4 regions of the Micromonospora echinospora genome follow, and region 4 is predicted to be linked to each of the others. Evidence: riboswitches for the same ligand, from Rfam matches in the RefSeq annotation. Region 4 holds a riboswitch; each other region holds the start of a gene.

Evidence for each region. A riboswitch is a leader RNA that binds a small molecule or an ion and turns the genes downstream of it on or off. The one in region 4 is predicted to bind cyclic di-AMP.
Region 1: another riboswitch for cyclic di-AMP. It lies ahead of GA0070618_RS09465 (C40 family peptidase); the one in region 4 lies ahead of GA0070618_RS18125 (coiled-coil domain-containing protein).
Region 2: another riboswitch for cyclic di-AMP. It lies ahead of GA0070618_RS00630 (C39 family peptidase); the one in region 4 lies ahead of GA0070618_RS18125 (coiled-coil domain-containing protein).
Region 3: another riboswitch for cyclic di-AMP. It lies ahead of GA0070618_RS07230 (coiled-coil domain-containing protein); the one in region 4 lies ahead of GA0070618_RS18125 (coiled-coil domain-containing protein).

The regions. Positions count from the first base shown of each region.
Region 1 covers NZ_LT607413.1:2,068,623-2,074,162, forward strand. The annotation lists gene GA0070618_RS09455 (pyridoxamine 5'-phosphate oxidase family protein) at 1-179, opposite strand, end outside; gene dcd (dCTP deaminase) at 275-853, shown strand; gene GA0070618_RS09465 (C40 family peptidase) at 972-1,883, opposite strand; cyclic di-AMP (ydaO/yuaA leader) riboswitch at 2,026-2,158, opposite strand; gene GA0070618_RS09470 (C40 family peptidase) at 2,429-3,445, opposite strand; gene GA0070618_RS33390 (hypothetical protein) at 3,554-3,703, opposite strand; gene GA0070618_RS09475 ((Fe-S)-binding protein) at 3,874-5,540, opposite strand, start outside.
Region 2 covers NZ_LT607413.1:144,008-149,547, reverse strand. The annotation lists gene GA0070618_RS00635 (hypothetical protein) at 107-865, shown strand; cyclic di-AMP (ydaO/yuaA leader) riboswitch at 1,225-1,363, shown strand; gene GA0070618_RS00630 (C39 family peptidase) at 1,558-2,409, shown strand; gene GA0070618_RS00625 (CDP-glycerol glycerophosphotransferase family protein) at 2,511-4,199, opposite strand; gene GA0070618_RS00620 (bifunctional cytidylyltransferase/SDR family oxidoreductase) at 4,245-5,540, opposite strand, start outside.
Region 3 covers NZ_LT607413.1:1,617,891-1,623,430, reverse strand. The annotation lists gene GA0070618_RS07235 (carbonic anhydrase) at 1-233, shown strand, start outside; gene GA0070618_RS07230 (coiled-coil domain-containing protein) at 313-1,323, opposite strand; cyclic di-AMP (ydaO/yuaA leader) riboswitch at 1,328-1,458, opposite strand; gene GA0070618_RS07225 (YibE/F family protein) at 1,624-2,940, opposite strand; gene GA0070618_RS07220 (hypothetical protein) at 3,105-3,338, opposite strand; gene GA0070618_RS07215 (DivIVA domain-containing protein) at 3,341-3,598, opposite strand; gene GA0070618_RS07210 (hypothetical protein) at 3,595-4,284, opposite strand; gene GA0070618_RS07205 (helix-turn-helix domain-containing protein) at 4,454-5,257, shown strand; gene GA0070618_RS07200 (DUF397 domain-containing protein) at 5,248-5,439, shown strand.
Region 4 covers NZ_LT607413.1:4,000,497-4,006,036, forward strand. The annotation lists gene GA0070618_RS18120 (STAS domain-containing protein) at 1-337, shown strand, start outside; gene GA0070618_RS18125 (coiled-coil domain-containing protein) at 521-1,594, opposite strand; cyclic di-AMP (ydaO/yuaA leader) riboswitch at 1,599-1,730, opposite strand; gene GA0070618_RS18130 (cation diffusion facilitator family transporter) at 1,884-2,798, opposite strand; gene GA0070618_RS18135 (HelD family protein) at 3,004-5,121, opposite strand; gene GA0070618_RS18140 (alpha/beta fold hydrolase) at 5,233-5,540, opposite strand, start outside.

The sequences.
Region 1 (5,540 bases), 1.9 Mb from region 4:
ATGACGAAGCAGAAGAGCCCCTCGTCGGTGATGACCGGGGAGACCGGGTGGACCCGGGGGCCACCGTCGGCCCGGACCGTGGCCAGGTAGCCGAAACCGGGGCCGTACTGCTGCAGGAGAAGGCGGATCGCGTCGGCGAGGCGGGGCTCGTCGGTGGCGAACTCGGACCAGGAAGCCATACCGACATTCTATCGAACACACGTACGAGAGAGCAGCCCGACGCGCTGGTCACCCACCGGATCGGGGCGACTGCGGCACTAGATATGGTGGTGCGATGCTGCTCTCCGACCGGGACCTCGTCAGCGAGATCAAGGCTGGCACGCTGGCGCTGGAACCGTTCGACGCGAGTCTGGTGCAGCCCTCCAGCATCGACGTACGCCTGGACCGGCTCTTCCGGGTCTTCAACAACCACCTCTACACGCACATCGACCCGGCGATGCAGCAGGACGATCTCACATCCCTGGTGGAGGTGCCCGAAGGCGAACCCTTCGTGCTGCACCCCGGCGAGTTCGTGCTCGCCTCCACCCTCGAAGTCATCTCGCTGGGCGACCAGCTCGCCGGCCGGCTGGAGGGCAAGTCGAGTCTGGGCCGGCTCGGCCTGCTCACCCACTCGACCGCCGGTTTCATCGACCCGGGTTTCTCCGGCCACGTGACGCTCGAACTCTCCAACGTGGCCAACCTGCCGATCACGCTCTGGCCCGGTATGAAGATCGGACAGCTCTGCATCTTCCGACTCTCCTCCCCGGCCGAGCACCCGTACGGCTCCGCCGTCTACGGCTCCCGCTACCAGGGGCAGCGCGGTCCCACCCCGAGTCGGGCCTGGCGGAACTGGCGCACCTGGCCCACTCGCTGACTCCACCCGCCTTCCCGCCACCCGTCGTTCTGCCGGTGGGGCGCGCGTCGCTTCGCCGGGTGCCTGCAGGGGTCCCCTGCTACGCAGAAAGCGGTAACAGGGGACCCCTGCTACCACCTCAGCCGGGGCGGCCGTAACTGTGCACCGGGCCGTCGTCGACCCGCTTCATCTTCACCGGCGCGCCGGCCCGCGAGGCGTGCACCAGCCAGCCGTTGCCGACGTACATGCCGACGTGGTGCAGGTCGGAGTAGTAGAAGACGAGGTCACCGGGACGTAGTTCGCTCCGGCCCACCCGGGCGGTCACCCGTCGCTGCTGGGCCGCGTTGTGTGGCAGGGCGACCCCGGCCCGGGCCCAGGCGGCGAGCGTGAGCCCGGAGCAGTCGTACGCGTTCGGCCCCTCGGCACCCCAGACGTAGGGCTTGCCGATCTGCGCACACGCGAACGTGACAGCCTTTCCGGCGGCGCCACCCGGGTAGGCGGCCGGGCAGGGGGCGGGACGCAGGCTGGTGCCAGCGCCGCTGCCGTACGCCTCCAGGCGCATCTTCTGGAGGCGGGCGATGTCGGCGTCGATCTGCCGTCGCTTCGCGTCCAACTGGCGTTCGGCCTGGCTGAGCTGCGTGACCAGCCGGTCCAGCGGAGCCTTGCGGGCGCTGAGCTGGTCCCGCAGTTCGACCACGTGGCGGATGTCGGCCTGCTGCCGACGGGCGAACTGGTCGAGCAGTTCGAGTTGGTGGACGACGGTGGCCGGTGTCGGGTTCGCCAGCATGGCGTTGAGGGCGGAGGCGTTCTCCCCCTTGTACGCCCGTACCGCGAGCCCGCCGACCTTGCTCATGGCCTGGTCGACCTGACGGCTCAGCGGCCCGATCCGGGCGGCGAGCGCACCCGCCTCCCGTCGTTTGACGGTGAGCGCCTGGCGGGTGGCGTTGTGCTGTTCGATGACCGGTTCGAGGGCGTTCCACTCCCGGTCGATCTGGCGTTCGATCTCGGCGACCGAGGGTTCGGCGTGGGCCACGCCGGCGCCGCCCGTCACGAGGACGGTGGCTCCGACGAGGACGGTGACGACGGTGGTGAAGCGGGACCAGCATGGACGCGGCGCAGCCGTCGTCCGGGCAGCCGGGGCCGTCCGGACGGACGATCGCCGCGGGGCATGGTGTGCCACCGGGCTCCTGACTCCTTCTTCCGTTGACCGCCTACCGGGTTAGCTGACGGGTTCGGGCGGGAAGGGAGCGCCCTACCTTGGGTACGGATTCACCCCGATGGTGCTGGTGGTTCCCCGGCTCGCTCGTGCTGTGGCGACGTTTCTCGTTGTGGCGACGTGCCGGTCGGCCGGCTCCTTCTCCAGCAGACGGCCGCCGTCGTGCGACTCGGCGGTGTCGAGCCGTTGCCGCCTCGGACTGGCGGACCTGTCACCGGCTCGGCAAGTGCCGAGGTTAGAGACGACCGTCGTCGATCCGCAACACGGTTCGCGGGAGTGCTATCTGCTAATTTCCGACAGTAACCACTGTGGGCGTCGGTCGTTCGCCCGATGCGAAGGGGTCCCCGGCCGTCGGCCGGGGACCCCTTCGGGAGACTCGGTCAGTAGGGGCGGCGGAAGCCTGCGACCGGCATGTGGTTGATGCTGGCCACCTGCACCGGCTTGCCGGCTCGCGGGGCGTGCACCATGATGCCGTTGCCCAGGTAGAGCCCGACGTGGTGCAGGTCGCTGAAGAAGAAGACCAGGTCACCGGGGCGTGCCTCGGCGCGGCTGATCACCTTCGTCTCGCGCCACTGCGCACCGGTGAAGTGGGTCAGGTGGATGCCTGCGGCCTTGTAGGCGTACTGGGTCAGCCCGGAGCAGTCGAAGGAGTTCGGCCCGGTGGCGCCCCAGACGTACGGGTCACCGACCTGGGCGCAGGCCGTCCTGATGGCGGTGTTGGCGGCGCTGCTGATCACGCCCTTGATGAGCGGGCAGCCGGGGGCGCTGACTGCGGTCTTCGGCATGGACGCCCGCAGCCGCTTGATCTCCGCATCGATCTTGGTCTTCTTCGCCGCCAGGTCCTTCTCCTGCTGGGTCTGGCTGGTGATGATGGTGTCCAGCTTCTGCTTCTCGACCTCGTACTTGGTCCGGATCTCCACCACGCCCTGGAGTTCCTTGCGCTGGTGGGCGGCGAGTCGGTCGAGCATGCCCATCTGCTCGGCCAGGGTGCCCGGCTTGGCGCTGACCAGCAGCGCGCCGATCTCCTGGGACGGGCCGGTCATGTAGTGCCGGGAGGCCAGGGCCCCGATCCGGTTCATCGCCATGTCGCTCTGCAACGCGAGCGGCTCGATCTTCTTCTCGAGGTCGGCCGACTTCTTCTGGTTGACCTTGAGCTGGCTGCGGACCTCGTTGTACTTCTCGATCGTGGGCTCCAACTGCTCCCACTGCTTGTCGATCTGCGCCTCGATTTCCTCGGGGGTGGGCGCGGCGTACGCGGGGGCAGCGAGCAGGCCGGCACCGACCACGGCGGCGGCGGACAGGGTGACGAGGGTGCGAACGAACCGGCGCAACCCACCCGGACGAGTGGGGAGCCGATCCGGTGCGTGACGCTGAGGGGGCAGGGTTGCCACCGGCACCGAACTCCTTTGGCGACCAGACCACCGGGCGCCCCGCGAGGGAGAGGATGGCGGGGCAGACGATCCACAGCGGCCGGTGCCCCACATTAGGGAAGCAACGGGCCGATATCAAGGCGAGGGGGCCTCGTATGACGCTCCGGACATCATGCGGACACCCACCGTGCAGGCGCCGCCAACGATGGCGGTCAGGACATCGTCGAGGGCCAGGGTGATGTTCTTCGGCACCATCTCGCCGACCACGCCGTGCAGGAACACCACGGCCTCGCCGCAGGCCCTGGGGTCACCACGACGTAGCTGTGGAGCTGCCCCGTCTGTGCTAGCCGCGGTCACGGGTAGCGCAGACGGGGCAGCTCCACAGCGTCGGTAGGGGTGGGTCTCCCGGCGCGGGCCCAGGCCGGCCCGACGGGCGCGAGTCCGAGCGGCTCGGCTCAGCCCGTGACCGGCTCGACCTGCTGGCCGTCGCGGTCCTGCGCCGGCTTCACCGAGCGGAGCAGCACGCTGGCGACGTCGACGACCTCGACCTGCTCGCCGGCGCCCTTGCCGTTGACCCCGTCGTTGAGCATCGTCGAGCAGAACGGGCAGCCGACCGCGATGGTCTTCGCGCCGGTGGCCATGGCCTCCTCGACGCGGTCCACGTTGATCCGCTTGCCGATCCGCTCCTCCATCCACATCCGGGCGCCACCGGCACCACAGCAGAAGGAGCGCTCGCTGTTGCGGGGCATCTCGGTGACGGGCTCCTGCACGGAGGAGCCGAGCACCTCGCGCGGCGGGGCGAAGACCCGGTTGTGCCGGCCCAAGTAGCAGGGGTCGTGGTAGGTGACCCCGCCGTCGACGGGCTGGACCGGGGTGAGCTTCCCGGTGGCGACCAGGTGGGCCAGGAGCTGCGTGTGGTGCACCACCTCGAACTCGCCGCCGAGCTGGCCGTACTCGTTGCCCAGAGTGTTGAAGCAGTGCGGGCAGGTCGCGACGATCTTCCGCTTGGCCTTCTCCCGGCCTTCGAACGCCTCGTTCAGGGTCTCCACGTTCTGCTGGGCGAGCATCTGGAAGACGAACTCGTTGCCGATCCGTCGGGCCGGGTCACCGGTGCAGGTCTCCCCCTCGCCGAGGATGGCGAAGCTCACGCCGGCCTCGTGCAGCAGCGTGGCGACGGCCCGGGTGGTCTTCTTGGCCCGGTCCTCGAACGCGCCGGCGCAGCCCACCCAGAAGAGGTACTCGAAGTCCTCCACCTCGCCGACCCGGGGCACCTGGAAGTCGAGGCCCTTGGTCCAGTCCTCCCGGGTGTTCTGCGGTGCGCCCCACGGGTTGCCCTTGTTCTCCAGGTTGCGCAGCATCACGCCGGCCTCGGAGGGGAAGCTCGACTCGATCAGCACCTGGTAGCGCCGCATGTCGACGATGTGGTCGACGTGTTCGATGTCGACCGGGCACTGCTCGACGCAGGCGCCGCAGGTGGTGCAGGACCAGAGCACGTCCGGGTCGATGACCCCACCTTCCTCGGCCCCACCGATCAGCGGCTTCTCCGCCTCGGCGAGCGCGAGCACGTCCACGTGGGCGAGTTGGGCCGCAGTGGCCTTCTCCTCGCCGGTGAGGTCCTTGCCGCCCCCGGCCAGCAGGTACGGCGCCTTGGCGTACGCGTGGTCGCGCAGGCTGAGCACGAGCAGCTTCGGGGAGAGGGGCTTGCCGGTGTTCCAGGCCGGGCACTGCGACTGGCAGCGACCGCACTCGGTGCAGGTGCTGAAGTCCAGCAGGCCCTTCCAGGTGAACTGCTCGACCTGGGCCACCCCGAACTGGTCGGACTCCGGGTCGGCCTCCTCGAAGTCCAGCGGCTTGCCGTTGCTCGTCATGGGCCGGAGCGCGCCGAGGCCGGAGCCGGCCCGGCCCGGGTCACGCTTGAAGAAGATGTTGAAGAAGGCCAGGAAGCGGTGCCAGGCCACGCCCATGGTCACGTTCAGCGCGATGACGATGAGCCAGGTCATCGAAATCATGATCTTGATGAGGGCGGCGACGCTGACCCCGGCCTCCCAGTCCGGCAGCACCGCGCCGACCGCGTGGCTGACCGGCGTAGCCCAGGTCGGGTACTCGAAGTGGTCGGTGGCGA
Region 2 (5,540 bases), 3.9 Mb from region 4:
AACCTCACCCCGCACCCGCCGACGGGGGTCCCGGCTCCGCCGCCAGCGGACCCGGCGCCCGAGGTGTGCGGCCCCCACCCGCTCCCGTGTCCCGTGAGGTGCCGACGTGGACGTCGTTCTCTACGAGTTCCTGGTCGACGTGCCCCGGGCGGCCGCCATCTGGTCCGCCCTGCTCGTGCTCGCCCTGACCGTGCTCACCGTCCTGGTGGCCCGCCCCGAGCGGGAGCCGACGCTCTCCCCGCCGGCTGCCGCTGCCGCCGACCCCGCCGCCCCCGACCCGGCGGACCTGCGCCGGTACGCCGAGGAGGTGGCCGTCGCGGCGGCCGGTGCCGCCCGGACCGCCCGCCGCCGCCGGGAGCGGTGGCTCACCGCGCAGGAACGGGTCGACCAGGCCTGGCGGGCGTACGACGAGGCGGAGACCGCCGCCCGTCGCTTCGCCGGGGCCGCCGCCCTGCCCGCCCCCCGGACACCCCGCACCCCGGCCGAGTACGTCGCCCGGGAACGCTTCCTGCACCGGGCCGCGATGGCCGCCTACTGGCGGGGCGACCTGTCGGTGCGGCAGCTCAGCGACGTGTTCGCCCGCCGTAACGGCTGGGATCCGCGGCTGCACCCCGTCGTGCAGGAAGCGGTCCTGCACCGGGTGGTCCGCGACCTGCGGCGGGTGGAGTACCGGACGGCGGCCGAGCGGGAACGGGTGGCCTGGCGGCAGGCGGAGGTCGCCGCGACGGCGGCGCGGTCCCTGGCGGCGGAGGCGTCCCTCGCGGCGGAACGGCTCCGGGCGAGCACCCGGACGGTCGTCGCGCCCCGGCGGCTGCCCGGTGCGGTTCGCCTCGCCGCCCGGTGGCGGCCGGCGCGGGTGGGATGACCCCGCCGGGGCAGATGTGGGATGCGCGGTCGGCCGGATCGCGCCGGCCGGCGTGCCGCGCTCGGCGCGAGCGTGACCGGATCGTGACGTGACCCGGGCCACGCCCCGGTTTCCCGCACCTTCGACCCCGGGCGTCCCGTTCCGCGTCGAGTGCGCCGAGGTGGTTGTGCCGATGCCGTCCGGAAATCGCCCGACGGTACTCGGGGAACCGGTCGTCCCATTGAGCGACGTCAGCGCGTGAACGTACCCGACTTCCGGGTGTGCTGTGCGGTTTGCCCAGCTCACGGGGGTTGGCAGTGGATTGCGGCGTCAGTAGTGTCGGCCCGTCTGGTGCGGTCGTAGGTCGCAAAGGGCGACACCGCGCCGGCCCGCCTAATCGTGCGCAACGAGCCGGGGACCCACGTACGTCCGGGGTGAATCCGCGGGGCCGACCCGTGGTAGGGCGATCTTCCCGCCCGAATCCGTCAGCTAACCCGGTAGGCGGTATCGGAAGGAGTACCTCGTGCCGTACGCCCCCGTTACCCGGCTCCTCCACGGTGCCCCGGTGCCGCCGGCCGTCCGCCCGCGCCGCCGGCACTGACTCCGGCGTCCACCCCCGGACGCCGTCCGAGCGGGCACCCCACACCGACGTCGACCCCACGCACGGTCCGCCGTGCGTCGACCGGGTGCGCCGCTCTCCACCCCTGTCTTCCGTGGAGGAACCCGTGAAGTACCCGGTCCCGCGACCGTTCAACCTGTTCCCAGCCCGCCGGTCGTACCAGGTCGCCGCCTCGGCGGCGGTGCTGGTGGCGGCGTCCACCGCCGGCGTCCTGCTCGTCGACCCCGACCCGCCGGCGCACCGCGAGGACACCGTCGCCACGGCGGCCGAGCCGGACCGGTCGACCGCCGCCTCGCGGCAGCACGGCCGTGCCACCGCGTCCCCGGCCAGCCCGTCGGCCGTCGCCACCACCCCGCCGGCCACCCCGTCCGCGTCGCCCACCGCCACCGGTTCGTCGAACCCGGACCTGACGGCCAGCCCCACCCCGCCGAAGCCGCCCGCGTCGAAGGTGCTCGACATCCAGTACCAGGAGCAGACCACCTTCTACTACTGCGGCCCGGCCGCCACCCGGATCGCGCTGACCGCCCGGGACGTCGTCCGCAGCCAGGACGACCTCGCCCAGCGGCTCAACACCACCCAGGCCGGCACCAACTCCGCCGAGGACACCACCCGCGTCCTGAACGACCTGGTCGGCCGGGACGTCTACCGGACCAGGACGATCCCCGGTAGCGCGGCCACGCCGGCCCAGATGGACCGGCTCCAGGCCGACGTGGTGCGGGCGGTCGGCAACGGGTACGCCGTCGTCGTCAACATCGCCGGCTCCGCCACCGACGTCGCCGGTGGCTGGCACTCCTACCCCGGCGGGCACTACCTGACCGTGGTCGGTTACCGGGACAACGGCCGGACCGTCAAGATCGCGGACCCGGCGAACGCCGCCGCCGGCTCGTACTGGATGACCACGATCAGCCTGGCGCACTGGGCCGCCACCCGGGGCTACTCCGCCTGAGCCCACGCCACGGTCGTAACCGCCGGCCGGGTGGTAGCAGGGGTCCCCTGTTACTCAGAAAGGAGTAACAGGGGACCCCTGCTACCAACCACCACAGACAGCTACGCGCCGACCGGCTGGTCCGCCTGGTCGGGGTGGGTGGCCGGAACGGCAGCCGGCGCGAGGTGCGCCCGGGCCGCCGCCAGGAAGCCCTCGGCGTACGACTCGATCGGGAAGTCACCCAGGTAGTGGGTGCGCATCGCCCAGCGCGCCTCGGCCAGCGGGTCGGTGCCGAGCAGCTGCTCCAGCACGCCGTCGACGTCGGCCAGGTCCCGGCGCAGCACGTAGCCGGAGCGGGCCAGCGGGAAGCGCTCGGTGAACGCGTCGCCGTCCGCGCCCATGTCGGTGACCGCGTACGGCTTGCCGGAGTAGAGGTAGTCGGAGATCACCCCGGAGACGTCCGAGATCAGCGCGTCGGAGCGGTTGACGCAGTCGACGAGGCTCATCGCCCGGCTGGCGTCGGTGCCCCAGACGTGCTGCCGGCCGGTGCGGGAGCGGTCCGCCGCGAGCAACTCCTCCACCCGGGCGAGCTGCCGTGCCGACTCCGGGTTCTGCGCGGTGTACGGGTGGGCCCGCAGGATCACCGTCGCGCCCCGGGCCAGCAGCCGCCCGACCACCGCCTCGGCCACCGGCAGCGAGCAGTAGTTCGCGTCCGCGTGGTGCCCGGTCCAGGTGGGCGTGTAGAGCACGGTCGGCTGGGCCGGCATCGGCACCGGCGGTCGGCGTACCCCGATCGCCTCCACCTGGGGGCGGCCGACGACGACGAACTTCTCCCGGGGAATGTGCACCCCGGCGCGGGCGTACCGGTCGATCGCCGCCTGCCCGGCCACGAAGTTCCGGTCGAAGATCGCCGAGACCGGGTTGGCGCTCGGGGCCTTGTCGCTGTCGCCGTGGTGGATCTGGATGTGGGTGAGCTGGGTGAACCGGATGCAGTGGGCGTTCTTCGCCCCGTGGTTGACGTAGAACGCCACCTTCAGGCTGGGGACGAGCGCCTCGTCGATCGCCTTCAGCGTCGGGCAGTACACCACCGGCGCGCGGGTGGCCGCCGCGATCGGGGCCAGGAACTCCGGTTCGCGCAGCAGCACCAGGAACGGCCGGCCGATCCGCTCCAGGTACGGCAGCCACATGGTGACCTGGTACTCCGAGCCGGGCGGGGCGGAGAAGTAGAGCAGGAACTCCGGCTGGTGCCGGGCCAGCGCGCGGGCCACCGGGCTGGCCGCGGCCGACGGGCGGAACCGCCGGCGGGCCAGGCGCATCCCGACCACTCCGGCCAGTCCGCCGACGAGCAGGCTGACCACCAGGGCGTACCAGCTGGGCAGGGCGAGCAGCGCGCCGAGCGCGACCGCGCCGAGCAGCACGGGGATCGCCGTGCCGACGTGGGTGGTGGTCAGTCCGGGCCGTACCGGCAGGTTGGCGGTGCGGATCTCCAGCCCTCCGGCGTCCCGCAGCGGGCCGTCGAGCAGCACCAGCGCGAGCAGCACCAGCGCGGTCGCCACCAAGGCGGGGTCGAAGCCGGCGTCGAGGCGGCGGGCGTACCCGACCAGGACGCCGGCGGCGACCAGGACGGACTCGGCCACCACGTCCGCACCGGGACGGACCCGGCGTTCCCACACCCCGGCGGCCAGCGCGGCGACCGCGAGCACCAGCCCGGGCAGGGTCGCCCCGGTGAGCGCGACCAGGAGGAAGGCCAGGACCGCCAGGCCCACGGTGAGGCACCGGGCGAGCAGTTTCCGGACCAGGGTGCCACGCATCTCGCTGACTCTCCTGCCTGTCGCGTGGAATGGGGGAGCGCGGGTTCAGCGGGCCGACGGCGCGGCCGACGGTGCCGGCCCGGCGGAGGGTGCGGATCCGGCGGAGGGTGCCGGCCCGGCGGAGGGTGCGGGTCCGGCGGAGGGTGCCGGCCCGGTCTGGGCCGGCACCACCGGATCGTCGGCCGAGCGGCGGACGTCGATCACCTGGCCGGTGAGGTCGGACAGCAGCACGTCCAGCGAGGCCCGGGCCACCGTCGCGGCGGCGAGCAGGGTGTGTTCCGGCTCCGCGCCGAACGCCCGGGTGCGCATCGGGGTGGCGGTGCGTTCCGGGTTGACGCAGTTGACCCGGACGCCGAACTCGGCCCACTCGTCGGCGAGGGCCTGGGTGAGGTTGACCAGCGCGGCCTTGGTCGCCGAGTAGAGCGCGTACCGGGCCCGGCCCCGGGTGTACGAGCTGGAGGTGTAGAGCAGCAGCTGCCCCCTGGTCTGGCGCAGGTACGGCAGCGCGTGCCGGGCGACGGTCACCGGCCCGACGAAGTTGACCTGGAGGAGGCGGTCCATGGTCGCCTCGTCCATCTCGGCCAGGGCGCCCTTCTCCAGGATCCCGGCGGTCACCACCACGTGGTCGATCCGGCCGGTGGCCTCGAACGCGGTGCGCAACGCCGCCTGCACGTCGGCGTCCCGCTCGACGTGGGTGCCGGTGGTGGAGCGGCTGACCGGGAAGACCTGCGCGCCGTAGCGGCGGGCCAGTTCGGCCAGCTCGTGGCCGATGCCGTAGCTGCCCCCGAAGACCACCAGCGTCCGGCCGGTCAGCTCCTCGGTGTACCGGTGTTCGTCCACCGGACGGGGTGCCCGCGCGGCGGCGAGCTGGAAGAGCTTGTCCACCAGGTGCACGTCCACCGGGTGGGTGACCTTGATGTTCTCGTCCGCGCCGTCGATCACTCTGATCGGCACCTCGGGCAGGTAGCGCAGCACCACGCCGCAGTCGTCGGTGGCGGCGAAGTGCGGGTCGTCGGCCGCCCGGCGGTACGCCTCGCGGATGGTGCCGGAGCGGAACGCCTGCGGGGTCTGCCCGCGCCGCAGCCGGGACCGCACCGGGATGCCGGTGATGCAGTCGTCCTCGCCCACCTCGACGATGGTGTCCGCCGAGGGGATCGCCACGTCCACCGCCTGGTAGGTCCAGAGCGCGTTCACGCACTCCCGGACGATCCGTCCGCTGAGCAGGGGGCGGACCGCGTCGTGGAAGAGGATGTTGCAGTCCTCCGGGCCGATGGCCTCCAGCGCGAGCCGGGTGGTGTCGCTGCGCGTCCCGCCGCCGGGGAGGACCTGGCGGACCTTGCG
Region 3 (5,540 bases), 2.4 Mb from region 4:
GGCAGGGCGTCGACGACATCGACGGGATCGTCGACATGCACATCGACCACACCGTCGAGGTGCTGCTGGAGCGCTCGGTGACGCTCAACCGGGCGGTGCGGGAGGGGCGGTGCGCGGTGGTCGGCATGTCGTACCGGCTGGCCGCCGGCGAGGTGCGGGTGGTCCGCTCCATTCCCGCCACCGAGGATGTCGCTCTCGCCGCCGGTCCGGCCGCCTCCTCGGCCTGCCCCTGACCCGCCCGGCTCCGGCCGGTCACGCGAATGGGCCCCGCCTCCGGTCGAACGGAGGCGGGGCCCGAATCGGCGCGGTGGGTCAGAGCATGGAGACGTGTACGTGGTCTGTGTGGTCCGAGGGACCGCTGTACGAACTCCAGCCGCTCGCCGGGAACCAGATCTGCTTGTTCCAGATCACGTAGTAGATGCCGAGCACGTCGGCGTTACGGACCAGGAACGCGGTCAGGTTGTTGCCGTACATCCGTTCGGCCGTGGTGTCCCACCGGCTGAAGCCACGCTTCTGGAGCGACCAGTCGCAGGCCCGCCCCTTCGGATGCTCGTACGGCCCGCCGGGACGGTAACAACCGACGAACATGTCGAAGCCGGCCCGCTTGACCTCCTTGTACATGTGCAGGGTGCGCGGGGTGATGCAGCCGCCGGTGGTCGGGTCGTCCTCGGTGCAGCCCAGCGGACGCCAGTTGCCGTTGCTGTCCCGGCCGGGACCCGGCCGGGCGATCGGGGAGGTGGCGTCCACCAGGCCACCGGTCAACCCGATGCCGCCGACCAGGGCGAGGGACTTCTCCGCCTCGCGCTTGCGCTTCTTCAGGATGTCGGCCTGCTTCTGCTCCTCCATGACCTCGGCGTCGAGCGCCTTCTTGGCCAGTTCCGCCTGGTTCTTGGCGGCGGTGACCGCGGCGACCTTCTTGCTGTTGACCATGTTCATCTCGTCCAGCGCGCCGGCCCGCTTGACGAACGAGTCGGGGGTGTTGGCGTCCAGCAGCATGGAGGCGGGGCCGACCCGGCCGGTCATGTAGGACCGCACGGCGATCGTCGCCACCTGCGGGGTGAGCGCCTTCAGCTCGTTCCGGGTCCGGTCGACCTCCATCAGGAGCTTGAGCTGGCGGTCCTTCGAGGCTTTCAGCTTCGCCTGTGCCTGGGTGTAGCTGCGGTTCGTCTCCTCGATCACCTCGTTGAGGAGCTTCGGCTGCTCTCCTTCGTGCCCGGACGGGCTCGATGGTTCCGCCATGGCCGGCGCGGGCACGGCGGCCACGGCGAAGGCGGCGAGCACGGCCACGACAGGTTTCAGCCAGCGGCGCAGGGGTGCCGTCACAGTGTTCCCTTCCGTCGACCGCCGACCGGGTTAGCTGACGGGTTCGGGGCGGAAGTGGCCCCTACCGCTGACGCGGATGCACCCCATGAACCTGGTTCCCCGGTTCGCCGGTGGGCGATTAGGCGGTGGCCCCGCTGGCGCCGGTGCGCGCCTTCGGCGGTAACCGGCAGCGAGGTTACCTGACAGTGGGCGTGGGGTTCTACGCCCGGATCCCGACCAAAAGCGTTATTTCCCTATTGCTTTCCGTCACTCCTGTCACATTTGTCAAGATCATACGATTGGCGGTCACTCTGTGGAGTTCTACCATGCCGGATCCGTGTTCCCTGGGCGGCCCGGCCCGGCGGCGGAATCGGTGGCCCCGGTGGCGGCACGGGGACCGCTGAGGGCGGCGAGGGCGTCGTCCCGTCCACCGGCGGGCCGGGGCGGGCGGCGGCTCGGCGTGCCGCCCCGGCCGGCGGTGGTCACCAGGGCGGCCAGGCCGGTGGTGATCGGCACGGCGGCGATCAACCCGAGCGTCGCGACGATGCTGCGGACGATCTCCTGGGCGAGGAACTCGCTGGTCACGATCTCGCTGATCCCGCGCGTGTCGGCGGTCAGCAACAGCAGCAGGGGCAGCGACGCGCCCGCGTACGCGAGCACGATCGTGTTGACCGTCGAGGCGATGTGCGCCCGGCCGACCCGGGTGGCCGCGCGGTAGAGCTGGAGCCGGGTGAGGTCGGGGTTGGCGCGGGCCAGCTCGGTCACCGTGGCGGCCTGGGTGACCGTGACGTCGTCCAGGACGCCCAGGGAGCCGATGATGATGCCGGCCAGGAGCAGCCCGTGCAGGTCGACGTCGGCCTGGAACATCGACAGCGTGGTGGCGTCCTCGGAGCCGTACCCGGTGAGGTGGGTGAACGCGGTCGCCAGGCTGCCGAGGAGACCGGTGAGCACCAGGCTGGCCAGGGTGCCGAGGACCGCGACGGAGGTCTGCGCGGTGACCCCGTGGGTGAGGTACAGCACCACGAACATGATCAACGCGGCGCCGGTGACCGCCACCGGCAGCGGCGACTCTCCGGCGCCGATACCGGGCAGCACGAAGGTGAGCAGGATGGCGAAGCTGGCCGCCAGCCCGCCGAGCGCGGCCAGGCCGCGCCAGCGGCCGAACGCGACGATGGCGACGGCGAACGCCAGGGCCAGCCAGATCAGCGGCTTCCCCCGCTGGTGGGCGGCGATGGAATAGCTGCTGACCGTCGGGTCGGCCGGGTCGGTCAGCACCACCAGGACGATCTCGTCGCCGACCTCCACCCGGGGTGATCCCGGCCCGGCGGGCAGCGCCGTCTCGACCTGCTGCCCGGCGTCGGGCCCGGTGTCGACGGTCACCGTGGCGGTGCCGCACGGCCCCTCCGTCGTCCCCTCCGGGGCCTCCGGCGTGGGCGGGCAGGGCTCGGTCACCACCCGCGTCACCGTGCCGTGGTAGCGGGCCGCGTCCTCGCCGCCGCCGACCGACGGGGCGTCCCGGGGCCAGAGCACCAACGCCGCGACCAGGGTCACCAGGAAGAGCGGGACCACGGTCGCGATCAGGACACGCCGCACGCGCGGCGGCGCGGCGGCGGTGGGACGGCTGTGGTCGTGGCCCATGCTTCTCCCAACGATCCTGGCGTGGCGGGTGCCCTGGCCGGACCATTCTGCCGGCTCCGAAGTCGCAGCTCGCAGCCTGTTCGGCGGTCCGGCCCGAGTTCCGCGCGGCTCGGTGGGGAGTTCGTCGGCACGCTGTGGAGCTGCCCCGTCCATGCGCCCACCGGTCACCGGCACCTCCCGTCGTGCCTGATCGGCAGCACACACCGCCGTCCGTCGCCCAGTCGCGCGTCACACCAGATCCGGGTACGCCGCGACTGGTCGTCCTCCGCGCTGAGCGTGGCCTCCCCGAAGTCCAGTTCCGGCACGTGCCCGAGGGAGTCGCGCAGCACCACCACGAGGGCGACGGCGTACGCCCGGCTGGGCAGCGTCAGCGGCAGGTGCAGGACCCAACGGCTCACCGTCACCACCGCCCGTGCCGAGGGCCGGAGTCCGCCGGCCGGCGCTGGGCGTACTCGGACTGCCAGCAGCGCAGCGCCTGACGAATCCGGTCGCCGTCGGCCTCCACGGCCCGGATGTGCCGGTGCAGCCGCTCCACCTCCCCGGCGACCCGGTCGAGATGGGAGCGGACCTGGTCCGGTGCGAGTCCGCGCCAGCACCGGTCGAATTCCACGCTCCGGATCTGGTGCGGCCCGAGCCGCTTGCCGGTCAGGTAGATCACGGCCGTCGACCTCTCCCTGCCGGGTCCGCCGCGTCGGCGGGAAACTGCGCCGCGAGCGCGGCGACGGTCTCCCGCAGAGCGGCGGCGGTCAGTTCGAGCTGCCCGGCGGCCCGTGCCCACTCCCCGGTCGCCGCCTCGACGGTCGGGCCGTCCTCCCCGGCGGCCCGGAGCTGTTCCCCGGCCACCCTGATCCGGTGCGGGAACCGGTCGATCCGGTCCGCCGCCGCACGGAGCCGGACGACGACCGCCTCCACCGTGACGGCCACGTCGTGGCCGGGTGCGCCTCGTCCGCAAGCCGTTCGCAGGCGCGCTACGCCCAGGCCGAGCAGCCGCTCCGCCTCGTCGGCCAGGTCCAGCGCGTGATCGGCACCCCGCTGCGCCGCGCGCAGAGCGGGATTCGCGGCACCGACCCGCACCCGTTCCAGCAGGACGACGGCCGCGCCGACCGCGACGTACGCCTCCCGCAACTCGTCGGCGACCCCGGACACCGCCCAGGCGGCACTGGCCACCGGCACGTTGCTGACCTGCGGGTAGGTGGGCGGTGCCGGCGCGACGGCCGGCTCGACCGGCACCGACAGGTACCGGTCCGGGCAGGGCCAGGCGCAGCCGCAGCCGCAGCGCCGCCAAGCCGTACGCCAGTCGCGGCGGTGACGCGGAGCGAGCGGGACGGAATGGTGTCGGGGCACGGGACCTCCCTCTTTCGGCATTTCGGCGATGTCGTGGTGACCGTGGGTGTACAGCGTGCCCGCCTCGCCCTAGGATTCCGAACACTCCGCTTCGTCATGACGACCCTGGGTGACCGTCTCGGGCTGGGTGGGGGTACGGCGACGTGGACCGAGGAGAGTGGAGGAACGTGTGGGAATCTCGCCGTCCGAGTTCCTGTTGCGCGAGCTGCGTCGGCGGCGGGTGGCCGCCGGACTGACCCAGGACGCGTTGGGTGAACGGGTGCACTACTCGAACACGCACGTCAGCGCGATCGAGACCGGCGTCAAGCCGCCCAAGCCGGAGTACCTCAAGGCCGTGGACGAAGCCCTGGAGACCGGCGGGATCCTGCTCAGCCTCTGGGAAGACCTGGTGCGTGACGCGAGCGCTCCGGTGTGGTTCCGGAACTGGATCGAGATCGAACGCCAGGCACTGTCCCTACGGTGGTACGAGATGACCACCGTGCCGGGACTGCTTCAGACGGAGGCGTACGCCCGTGCGCTGTTCGCATGCGGTGGCCTCCTGAGTTCTGATGAGGTCGAGCGTCGGACGTCGGCCCGCATCATGCGGCAGGAGGTTCTCACGAGCGAGTCGCCACCGCAGTTTGTGGCCGTTATCGATGAGAACGTGCTGCAACGAGAGGTGGGTGATGCCGCGATCATGCATGCGCAGTTGTGTCGGATGCTGGAGTTGTCCACCCAGCTTCCGCACGTACGAATCCACGTCGTGCCGTCATCTACCGGGGCGTACGCTGGTATGGGCGGCCCGTTCGTGTTGGCCTCCCTCGAAGGAGGGGACGAATACGCCTATCTGGACAGTCAGCTTCAGGGGCAGGTGGTCGACGAGTCGTCCAGCCTGATCTGGGTGCAGCAGGCGTGGGAGTCCATCCGGGGCGAGGCGTTGCCTCACAGGCAATCGGTCGAGTTGATCGAGAGGGTGGCTGAGAAATGGAACTGAGTGGCGCTGTCTGGCGCAAGAGCACGCGCAGCGGCCAGAACGGTGGAGCCTGCGTCGAGGTGGCGGACAATCTGGCGGGGGTGGTTCTCGTGCGGGACACGAAGGACCGGTCGGGCGGCACGCTCGCCTTCACCCCCGAGTCCTGGCGCGCGTTCGTCGCTGAGGTCGGTTGCCAGCGATAACAGACTTGCAGCGGATCGGGCGTTCGACCCTGGGGTGGGGGCGGACGCCCTTTCGGTGTCTGACTCCTGACGATCTCGAAGAGGCGCTTCGAATCTTGGAC
Region 4 (5,540 bases):
TGGCGTCCTGGAGATCGCCCCGCGTGGTGAGATCGACGTCGACACCGCGTACGAGGTACGCGAAGCCGTCGTCGAGGTGCTCGCCAAGAGCCGCCCGGCGCGGATCGAACTCAACATGAGGTTGGTGACCTTCATCGACTCGGTCGGGATCAGCGCGATGGTCGCCGGCTTCCAGACCGCCGAGGTGAGCGGCGTCAAGCTGGTCGTCACCGAGCCCAGCCGGTTCGTCCACCGGCAGCTCTGGGTGACCGGCCTGCTCGGCCTCTTCGGCGCGCCGGAGCCGTACTTCGCCGGCGCCACCGCCGCACCCGAGCCCGAGGTGCTGCCCGGCGCCTGACCGGTGCGCGCCGCCCTCGTCGGGGCGGCTCAGGCGCACGACACGCCGAGCCGGGTGCAGCGCACGCAGCCACGTGTCGTCGCCGGTTCCTCTTACCGTGGCCCGGGTTCCCCGTGACTGCCCCACGCCGACAAAGCGGACGGCCCGCCACCCCTTCCGGGGTGACGGGCCGCGCCGGGTGACTCAGTAGACCGACAGGTGGACGTGGTTGGTGTGGTCGCTGGACGGGTCGCCGCCCGCTCCGCTGTACGACTTCCACCCGCTGCTGGGCAGCCAGATCTGCCGGTACCAGATGACGTAGAGGACGCCGAGCCGGCTGGCGTTGTTCTTGAAGTACGCCGCCAGGTTGTCGCCGTACGTCTTGTCGCCGCCGGTGGCGTCGCCGCCGAAACCGTTCTTCTGCGCGGCGAAGTCGCAGGCCCGGCCCTTGGGGTGCTCTCCGGAGCCGCCGGGGCGGTAGCAGGAGACGTACCGGGTGAAGCCGGCGGCCTTGGCCTGGTTGAGCGCGTGCAGCGTACGCGGGGTGATGCAGCCGTCGGCGGGTGTCGGGTCGTTGACGCTGCACGACTCGGGCGGCCAGGAGCCGTCGGGGTTGCGCGGCGCCGGCTTCGCCGTGGCGGACCGGGTCGAGTTGCTGCCGCCGCTGGGGGTGCTGGCCGCCGCCTTCCGGTTGGCGACCACCAGTGCCTGCTCGGCCTGCTGCTTGCGCTTCTCCATCACCGCGACCTGCTTGCGCTGCTCGGTGATCTCCCGGTTCAGCGCCGCCTTGGCCTGGTTGGCCTGCTCCCGGGTGCTGAGCAGGCCCCGCAGTTCGCGGTCCTCGTTGGCGGCCACCGCGTCCAGCGCGGCGACTCGGTCCATGAAGCTGTCGGGTGAGTCGCTGGTCAGCAACGCCGAGGCCGGCCCGAGCCGGCCGGTCCGGTACGCCAGCCCGGCGATCACGCCGACCTTCTGGTCGCGGACCGCCAGGTCCTTCTCGATGGTGGCCAGCTGTTCGTTGATCTTCTGTTGACGGGTGACCGACTTCGCGAGCGCGTCCTTCGCGTCGAGCCACCCCTTGCTGGCCGCCTCCAGTTGGGCGCGCAGTGCCGGGGTGCCGCCCTCGGGGTCGTCCCCGGGTGCCCTGGCCGTCAGTGGAGGTGCCGCCGCGGCGGGGGCCACGACGGCCGGCGTGGCCGCGACGCCGAGGGCGACTGTCGCGGCGATCAGTGCCGCCATCCGGGCGGCGGTACGTCGTACGGGTGCCACTACTGGCATGCACATGTCCTTCCGTCAGCCGCCGACCGGGTTAGCTGACGGGTTCGGGACGGAAGATCCCTACCGCTCACGCGGATGCACCCCAAGAACATGGTTCCCCGGCTCGCCGTCACCGGCGATTAGGCGGCGGTCACCGCAGGCGCCGGAGGGCGCCGCCCGGCGGTGACCGGGTCCGAGACTACCGAAGCCGCTATCCCAGGGGCAGCGTTGGCCACACCACTCCCGCGAGATGACATCGGCATAACTGGCATAGCGGGACAATACACTTCCAGATTTAAGTCTGTCCTAATTACCACTCGACCCGGCCGCAGACACCCGGCGATTCGCCGGGTTCGACCTGGAGTGTGGCGTGGTCGATGTGGAAGTCCTCGTGCAACGCGGTCCGTGCGGCGGCGAGCACGCTGCCGACCTCGACCGCCGGGTCGGTGGTCAGGTGGGCCGAGGCCACCTCCATCCCCGAGGTGAGCGTCCAGAGGTGCAGGTCGTGCACCTCGACCACGCCCGGGACGGCGCTCAGCCGGTCGCGTACCGCGCTGACCTGGAGGTGCTCCGGCGCGGCCTGGACCAGGATGCGCAGCGCCGCCCGGCCCAGCCGCCAGGTCCGCGGCAGGATGAAGACCCCGATCGCCACCGCGACCAGAGGGTCGGCCCACCACCAGTCGGTGAGCGCGATGACCACCGCGGCGGTGATCACGCCGACGGAGCCGAGCAGGTCGGCCACCACCTCCAGGTACGCCCCGCGCAGGTTGATGCTCTCCTTCGCGCCCTCGCGCAGCAGCGCGAAGGCGACCAGGTTCGCCAGCAGGCCGAGCGTCGCCACCACCAGCATCGGCCCGGTGGTCACCTCCGGCGGGTCGCCGAAGCGGCGGACCGCCTCGACGAGCACGTAGACCGCTACCCCGGAGAGCAGGACCGCGTTGGCCAGGGCGGCGAGCACCTCCAGCCGGTAGAGGCCGAAGGTGCGCTGCGGATCCCGGCCGGCCCGCCGGGCGGCGGTGATCGCGGCCAGCGCCATGCCGATGCCGAGCACGTCGGTGAACATGTGGCCGGCGTCGGAGAGCAGGGCCAGCGACCCGGTCCCGAGCGCGGTCACCGCCTCGACCACCATCAGGGTGGCGAGCAGGCCGAACGCGGCCCAGAGTCGGCCGGTGTGCCGTTGTGCGGCGTGCGCTATCCCGCCGTGGTGGTCATGACCTGCGCCCACGCCCTCACCCTCCGTTCCCCGTTCGGTCCGGACCCAATGTATGTTCACATCGCTATGTATGCAAGTAACTGCCGGCAAGGCGCCCGGAAATGCGGAAGCAGGCGTGGTAGCAGGGGTCCCTTGTTACTCATTCATGAGTAACAAGGGACCCCTGCTACCAGCGCGACGCCTCGGGAGGCGGCCGGCCGGGGTGGGACAGGGCGGGTCAGTCGACCGGATCGATGGTGGTGAGCCGCTGGGTGGCCCGGGAGAGCGCCACGTAGAGGGTGCGCACGCCCGAACCCGGGTCGGCGCGGATCTCGCTCGGGGCGACCAGCGCCACCCCGTCGTACTCCATGCCCTTGGCCTGGAGGCTGGTCACCACCTGGAGGCGCGGCGAGTCCAGGTGGGCCAGCCAGCCGGCCACCTCGTCCCGGCGGGGCACCGGCGTGATCACGCCCACCGTGCCGGCCACCTCCGCCAGCAGCGAGGCGACCGCCTCGGCCGTGCGCGTTGCGAGCTGCTCCGCCGGCACGGTCAGCGCCACCGGGTGCACGCCGGTGGACCGGACCGCCGTCGGCAGCGGCAGGTCCGGGTGGACGGTACGGATCTCCGCCGCCGCCACCGCGAAGATCTCCGCCGAGTTGCGGTAGTTCGTGGTCAGGGTGAACTCGTGCCGCCGGCGCCGGCCGAGCGCCTGGTCGCGGGCCCGGGCCAGCTCCGCCGGGTCGCCGGTCCAGGCGGTCTGCGCCGGGTCGCCGACCACGGTCCAGGACGCGAGCCGACCCCGCCGGCCGAGCATCCGCCACTGCATCGGTGACACGTCCTGCGCCTCGTCGACCACCACGTGCGCGTAGTCGCGGTAGTCGGCCGGACGCTCCCGGGCCGCCGCCCGCTGGGCGCGCTGCCGGTCGGCGAAGGTGCTCAGCTCCCGGACCCCGCCGGCGAGCTGGAACGGGTCGCGCCGGCGACGGGCGGGCTTCATCGGTTGGCCGAGCAGCGCGTCCAGCTCGTCGAGGAGCGCGATGTCGGCGATGGTCAGCCCGTCTCGGTCCAGCGTCCGCCAGGCCGCCGTCAGCGCGCGGATCTCCGCGCCGGAGAGGATCCCCCCGGCGTACGACCGCAGCCGCTCCGGGCGGGCCAACCAGCCGAGCACGTGGCGCGGGTGCAGGCGCGGCCACCATGCCTTGAGGAACTCGCGGAACTCCGTCCGGTCGGCCAGCTCGTCCTCGAAGACCCGCTGCTCAGGCAGGCCGGGTACGCCGATCCGGCGGGCCTGCGCCCAGAGCGCGGCGAAGATCCCGTCGAAGCCGGCCCGGCGCACCTCGTTGCGGCGGGCGCCCCGGGGCAGCGCCCGGGTACGGATCGCGTCCAGCTCGGGACGGGCCAGCCGGAGCAACTGCCCCCGGTAGAGCAGGCGCAGCTCCTGCGGGCCGTCCGGGACGGCGTCCCGGGCCGCGCGTTCCAGCACGCGGCGCATCCGCAGCGAGCCCTTGACCGCCGCCACCTCCGGCGGGTCCGTGCGGGTGGCGGACATGCCGGGGAAGAGGGAGCCGAGGGAGTGCAGGGTGGCGGTTTCCTCCCCGAGGGACGGCAGCACCGAGGCGATGTACTCGACGAAGACCGTCGACGGGCCGACCACCAGGATGCCGCCGCCGGCGTACCGGCTGCGGTCGGAGTAGAGCAGGTACGCCGCGCGGTGCAGGGCCACCGCCGTCTTGCCGGTGCCCGGTCCGCCAGAGACCACCGTCACGCCCGAGCCGGGGGAGCGGATCGCCTCGTCCTGCTCCCGCTGGATGGTGGCGACGATGTCCCGCATGCCGCGCCCGGTGGCCCGGGAGAGGGTGGCCAGCAGCGCGCCGTCGCCGACCACCGGCATCTCCGGCGGGGCCGAGGCCGGGTCGAGCAGGTCGTCCTCGATCCGGGTGACCCGCTCGGCGGAGGAGCCGATGGTGCGGCGGCGCACCACGCCCAGCGGCTGCGCCGGGGTGGCCTGGTAGAACGCCGCCGCGGCCGGGGCCCGCCAGTCCACCACCAGGGTCTCGGCGTCCTCGCCGCGCACCCCGAGCCGCCCCACGTGCAGCACCGAGCGGTCCCGCAGGTCGAGCCGGCCGAAGACCAGCCCCTCGTGCTCGGCGTCGAGCAGGTGCCGCCGCTGGGCGGCGTGGAAGACCATCGCGTCCCGCTCGACAAGCGCCCCGAAGTTGCCCACCTTGGCGAGCCGGTAGCCCTCGCGTTCGGCCCGGGCGGCCGACCGCCGCAGCTCGGCCAGCCGGGCGTACACCCGGTCGAGATGCCGCTGCTCGGCGGCCATCTCCTGCTCGAGGGTGCTCTGGTCGGTCACGCACGGGCTCCTGTGCTGGCGGCGGGCGGCGCGGACCCGCGCCAATCTGACCCGGCCGAGGGTACGGGCAGCAGCTCGACCGACGGTCGGGCCATCCCGATCCCGACGTGATTAGTCCCGTTGTAACCTTTTGGAAGAAGTGGCGTCACGTGTGGCCAGCGCCTGCCGGAGCACGGTCACGATCGCGGCGGTGACCTCGTCCGGGCGCTCCATCATCAGCATGTGGCCGGCACCGGGGCAGACGGTCAGCTCGGTGGTCGGCAGTACCTGCGCGATCGACTCCGCGCACGGCGGCGGGGTGAGCCGGTCCCGGTCGCCGACCAGCGCCGCCGCCGGCACGTCCCCCAGCTCGGCGAGGGTGTCCAGGCGGTGCTGCGTGCCGATCGAGGCCCGGAAGCCGCCGATCGAGCGGAGCGAGG